DNA from 2 places in the Shewanella sp. YLB-07 genome. Region 1 is predicted to be linked to the other one. Evidence: riboswitches for the same ligand, from Rfam matches in the RefSeq annotation. Region 1 holds a riboswitch; the other holds the start of a gene.

Region 1 (3,166 bases):
GTGAATCTCGATATTCAGTTTGATACCTCCTTCGAGCCTCAAGAGCTGAATCATGAGCTCAGGCCATTTATCTTATCTGCTAATGAGCATACTGATCTTGTAGTAAATAAGCGCAGGATTTCTTGGCTATGGGTGAGCGTTCTGGTCATTAGCGGTCATCTGGCCCTGGTGCTCACCTTAGATATCCTCTGGACCTCCGCTCCCTTGTTATACCCGCAAGATAAGATCTATGGCATTAAATCTGAAGCACCTCAATTAAAAGGTCCTCAATTGAAAGCCTATATGTATTATCAAGCCCCTGTGATAAAGAAAGGTCACTCTGAATTAATCGATAATAGAGTGCAGGAGCCTAATCGTGCAGCAGCTGTTTTGACAGAGAGTGACGTGTCTCAAGTTCAGCTTAAGCCGAAATCAAAGCAGGCCCCCTTTGTACAGGACCCCGTTGGAATAGAAGCTAAACAATCTCTGGCTAAGCAAGAAGATGTTTTCAAGCCAAAGAAAGCTTCTTCTATGAGTCAATCTTCCTATTTCTTCTCCCCGGAACAAGAGAACAATGACGAGAACGATAGGCTTAATATTTCAAGTTTTAGTGCCTCTACCCAAAAATACCTTTCTCGCCAGAGAGAGGCGGCTCTGGGTGAGTTTTTTGTCGAACAAGCTAATCAATATACCCGAACTAAAACGCTCAGTGAGATGGATGGTGAGATGATCATTCTCGAACTCCCTGAGATAGATACCTGGAGTGATGCTGAGACTCTAGATAGTGAGTTAGATCCAAATCGAATCGTTAAACAGGGAGATACCTGCTATCGAATCGTTAAAACCCCCAATCCAATTAATCCCCATGCCGAGAATCTTGGCTATCCATTTCGCTGTGATGGTGACTCAGTTGTGGCGGCGTTAACGCGAGCGATAGCAAAAAGAGTGCATAAAAGGCCTATTAAGTCATAATTTTAATGATGAAATAATTTAATGACTAATTAGTAACTTCAACTTAAATATTGCAAATTAAATTACATTGCCAATAAATACAAATATTTAACTTTTAAGTTGTCATGATTTTTTTAGATTTGGTATCTTTACAAAAACCTTGTTAACTTTGATGTTTTAAGATTATACTTCTCACATCTTGTCGGAGTGCCTAATTGGCTGAGACCGTTTATTCGGGATCCGTTGAACCTGATCAGGTTAAAACCTGCGAAGGAAACAAGCATGATAATGTCCATAAATCGTGTGAATTTTTGTATTCATTGAATCATGATATTTTGATTCAATAGCTGCTAATTTTAGTGCCATCGCCTCAATTTTTTGAGCCGACGATCTTGAGTCTTAGTATCTGGTTTTCAGAATAGATCCGTTTATTGTCATTATCTGTGACTTCGAGACTTCGTTCTCGTGTCTGCTATTCAACTCTCCAGGCAAGCAACTTCATTTCAATTAAAGTGAGATTGCTTATGTCAAACCGCCGCGAAACCCGAGCTCAAGCTCAAGAGTTCATCGATACCCTAAAGCCGCTACAGCACCCTAATTCTGAGAAAGTTTATCTAACCGGTAGTCGTGAAGATCTCCGTGTCGGTATGCGCCAAATTCTCCTGTCCGATACCATGGTGGGGGGGACTGAGTCGGATCCTATCTTGGAGCCCAATGCGCCGCTAAGAGTCTATGACTGCGCCGGGCCATATTCAGATCCCGATGCCGATATTAATGTCCGCAGGGGTCTGGATAAATTCAGAAATAACTGGATTGTAGAGCGTGACGACACTGAGCAACTTGTCGGTGCCAGTTCAGGATTTACTCAGCAAAGACTTGCCGACGATGGCTTAGATCACCTGAGATTCGATTCTTTGCTTCCTCCAAGAAAGGCGAAACCGGGTCAGTGTGTCACTCAGTTACATTATGCCAGACAAGGGATTATTACCCCTGAAATGGAATATATCGCCATTCGCGAAAACATGGCCCAGTCAGAGATAACCGACGAGGTATTGACCCGGAAGGCTCCGGGTGAAAGCTTCGGTGCCTCGATTTCAGAGCCTATCACCCCCGAATTTGTCAGAAGTGAGATTGCCCGAGGCCGTGCGATTATTCCGTTGAACATCAACCATCCAGAAGCTGAGCCCATGATCATAGGCCGGAATTTTCTGGTTAAGGTCAATGCTAATATCGGTAACTCGGCGGTGACTTCATCTATCGAAGAGGAAGTCGAAAAGCTGGTCTGGTCTACTCGTTGGGGCGCGGATACTGTGATGGACTTGTCCACCGGCCGTTATATACATGAAACCCGCGAGTGGATCATTCGTAACTCTCCGGTTCCTATCGGAACTGTGCCTATCTATCAGGCCTTAGAGAAGGTGAACGGTGTCGCCGAAGATCTGACCTGGGATGTGTTTAAGGACACCTTGATTGAGCAGGCTGAGCAGGGCGTCGATTACTTCACCATTCATGCCGGTGTATTACTGCGTTACGTGCCTATGACGGCAAATCGCCTGACAGGTATAGTCTCACGCGGTGGCTCCATTATGGCAAAGTGGTGTCTGTCCCATCATCAGGAAAATTTCCTCTATGAGCACTTCAGAGATATCTGTAAGCTTTGTGCCGCTTATGATGTGTCCTTATCTCTCGGGGATGGTATGCGTCCGGGCTCCATCGCCGATGCGAATGATGAGGCACAGTTTGCCGAGCTTGAAACCTTAGGCGAGTTGGTTAAGATTGCCTGGGAGTACGATGTGCAGACCATCATAGAAGGCCCTGGTCACATTCCCATGAATCTTATTAAAGAGAACATGGAAAAACAGTTAGCAGTGTGTGATGAGGCCCCTTTCTATACCTTAGGCCCACAAACGACTGATATCGCACCTGGGTACGATCACTTTACCTCTGGCATTGGGGCGGCGATGATCGCCTGGTTTGGTTGCTCCATGCTCTGTTATGTGACGCCTAAAGAGCACCTTGGATTACCAAACAAGGAAGATGTAAAGCAGGGATTAATCGCCTATAAGATTGCGGCTCATGCCGGTGATGTGGCTAAAGGACACCCGACGGCGCAAATTCGTGACAATGCCTTATCCAAGGCTCGTTTCGAGTTCCGCTGGGAAGATCAATATAACCTGGGACTGGATCCACAAACCGCCAAAGCCTATCACGATGAATCTCTGCCTCAGGAATCGGC
Region 2 (3,166 bases), on a different contig from region 1:
CATCTAATCTTTTGGCTCCTGATATAAAAGAGTTAGACGTTAAAGAACTCGATGTTAAAAAAATAGTCAAGCAGGCGACAGCACTCAACGACTTCGGTCATCTTCTCGCTCACGTTCCCTATACTGATTTTATCGGTATGAATGTGGAGCGCTTCGGTGATGAGTTAGTGTTTAGATTGCCAGCAAAAGATGAGAATATCGGTAATCCTACACTGCCAGCTATCCATGGTGGCGTCATTGCCGGCTTTATGGAGATGTCTGCGATTGTGCAACTCATGGTGTTTATGCATACCTCAAGAGTGCCTAAGGTGGTGGATTTTTCCATTGACTACTTGAGAGCGGGATACCATAAAGATACCTTTGCAGAATGTAAGATCACCAGACAGGGGCGCCGGGTTGCGAATGTGAGTATTAACTGTTGGCAAACCAACAGAAAGAAACTTATCGCTACCGCCAGGGCTCACTTTTTGATCGACTAATTTTGACTGGTACTGACAAATATATTGTCAGTAGTGATAATTGGGGGTGGTTAACCTTAGCGCGAGTTTAGGTTAAGCTCCTCTTATAAACACTCACTTATAATAAGTAGATAATGATTAGCCCTTATCCATAGGGCTAAATTAATTTGGAGCGAATGAAATGAAAAAAATCGTTTTGGTCTTAGCATCGGCCCTTATTTTCACGGCTTGCGCTCAGCACACTGCGGGTGTGATGGGCAGCTCTACCGGTGAAGTCAGAGTAGATAACAGTAGTTTCGCTCGTGAAGTGGGAGTCGAGCAATTAAAGGCCCGTCAACAGGGCGATCTACTGCAAGGCTCTGGGGTGATCATGAGTAAGGTCTCCACAGATTTAAGACTGCAATACAAGTTTACCTGGTATGACATAAACGGTTTTACCTTGGAAGATGAAGCCAGCCCATGGAAATCATTGAAGTTGCATGGCATGCAGCGTATGCAAGTTATGGCGGTTGCGCCCAATGCAAATGCCGTTCGCTATGAGCTATATGTGAGAAAAGCTTTCTCTAATTAATCTTTTGTTGATTAAATGCGTATTGCAATGAAATTGAAAAACGTCAGCTAGGCTGACGTTTTTTGTGATCCAAGTGTGTGTAAATTCATCACTTGATGACATATCTTTGTCAAAACCTTGTTTTATTCATGTATAATCCCGCCTGCCAAGGGGTGAGACTGTTATTTCTTATATACCAGTTTCTGAGATGTCAGATGACAAACCCTTTGAACCTGATCCGGCTAATACCGGCGTAGGAATGGGCCAATAGGTTTGATGCTTTCGAGGTGTCTGTTAAGAACATCTGTAGTCGACCACAACATCCTTTCTCGCTTTTCCAGTTGCCGGATCTCAAAAATTATAATTTGGGGTCCTATGTTTACACTTAAATCTTTATGTTTCGATTCTACCGTCTTGAAGAGATTCTCTCCGGTAGCGCTCGCGGTATCGACCGCACTAATCAGCCCAAACGCTTTCGCTTCTGAACCAACTGAGACACCTTCCGATGAGATGGAAGTCATCGTGGTGACCTCTGATTTTCGCGGCTCGACACTGGATAAAATGCCGTCGAGTATTACGATTATCGATCAGCAGCAGATAGAAGACGAAGGCGCGCAGCATTTTGAAGATGTGCTTAACTCCATCGCGAACTTTAACTGGTCCGGCGGCAGCTCTCGTCCTAAATACTTCCAAATTCGTGGTGTCGGCGAGCAGGAGGAATACCAAGGTGCGCCGAATTCATCTGTTGGTTACATTATCGATGATATCGACATGTCAGGTCTGGGCATGATTTCCAGTATGTACGATCTGCAGCAGGTAGAAGTGCTGCGTGGTCCACAAGGAACGCGCTACGGCGCTAATGCCTTAGCGGGTTTGATATACCTTAAGAGTAATGACCCAACCGATGTGTTTGAGCATGGGGCTGAAGTGTCGGTGGGGGATGATAACCTGACGACTTTTAGCGGCTTTAGCTCTGGGCCTTTGACGGATTCCGGCAAATTACTTTACCGTGTCTCTTTGCAGCAACATCAACAGAACGGCTATCAAAACAACCTCTATCTGAACCGCGATGATACCAATGCCCGGGATGAGTTTACCGGCCGGGCGAAATTGCGTTGGTATGCCAGCGACGATTTGGAGATTAATTTTACCTTACTTCACGCCGATTATGATAATGGCTATGATGTGTGGACCTTAGATAACAATGGCGAAAATACCCTAACAGACGCGCCAGGCGTCGATAAGCAGCGCACCACAGGTAGCTCGCTTAAGTTTACCTATTCAGGTGCCGAGCAGTTCGAAATCGTTTCTTTAACATCATATGCTAACTCTCAGACTCACCATAATTATGATGGTGACTGGGCAAACCCTGATTACTGGGGCGGACTCGATTGTGGCGGCGAGCCTTGCCAATTCGATTATACCTGGGATAAAGAAGGGGAGCGAAATACCATTAGCCAAGAGTTTAGATTCAGCTCAACTGAAGCTGGACGTATCTTTTCTGGTAGCACAGATTGGTTACTGGGTGTTTATGGTATGCGCTTAACTGAAGACAACGACACAGTTGAAGACTATAACGGCTGGTTAGACACGCTTGCTGCCGAATATGAAGCGAATAATACTGCCGTATTTGGCCAGTTAGACTCAGATCTCGGTGCGGGTTACGCCTTGTCTTTTGGCCTTAGAGTCGAACGTCGAGACAGTGATTACAGCGACAGTGCTGGTGATGAGTTTAGCCCAGGTGAAACCATGTGGGGCGGACATATTGCCCTGAGTAAGGCGTTAAACAGCAGTCATGAAACCTATGCGCGCATAGCTCGTGGTTATAAGGCGGGTGGTTTCAACATGTCATTGCCAGCGGAGCTGTCAGACAAGAAAGAGTATGATACCGAAACCTTATATAATTATGAGATAGGGCTTAAATCACGCTGGCTCGATGGTGATGCCAGCACTAATTTCTCTCTATTCTACATGGATAGGCGCGACCAGCAGGTTTCAGCGTCTCAACAAAATCCAGAAGAGCCGCAAAAATTTATCCTGTATACCGAGAACGCAGGTAGCTCACACAACTATGGCGCCGAGCTAGAAGGGAATTGGTATGCGACAGATAATCTCAAGCTGTATGCGAGTCTTGGTTGGCTTGAGACAGCTTATGGTG

What was found. A riboswitch is a leader RNA that binds a small molecule or an ion and turns the genes downstream of it on or off. The one in region 1 is predicted to bind thiamine pyrophosphate.
Region 2: linked by a shared signal. The riboswitch ahead of FS373_RS03855 (TonB-dependent receptor) and the one ahead of thiC (phosphomethylpyrimidine synthase ThiC) in region 1 are both predicted to bind thiamine pyrophosphate.

What each region holds. Positions count from the first base shown of each region.
Region 1 covers NZ_VOQB01000007.1:108,950-112,115, reverse strand. The annotation lists gene FS373_RS16550 (hypothetical protein) at 1-951, shown strand, start outside; TPP riboswitch at 1,124-1,223, shown strand; gene thiC (phosphomethylpyrimidine synthase ThiC) at 1,455-3,166, shown strand, end outside.
Region 2 covers NZ_VOQB01000001.1:954,304-957,469, forward strand. The annotation lists gene FS373_RS03845 (PaaI family thioesterase) at 1-479, shown strand, start outside; gene FS373_RS03850 (YcfL family protein) at 640-1,029, shown strand; TPP riboswitch at 1,168-1,285, shown strand; gene FS373_RS03855 (TonB-dependent receptor) at 1,384-3,166, shown strand, end outside.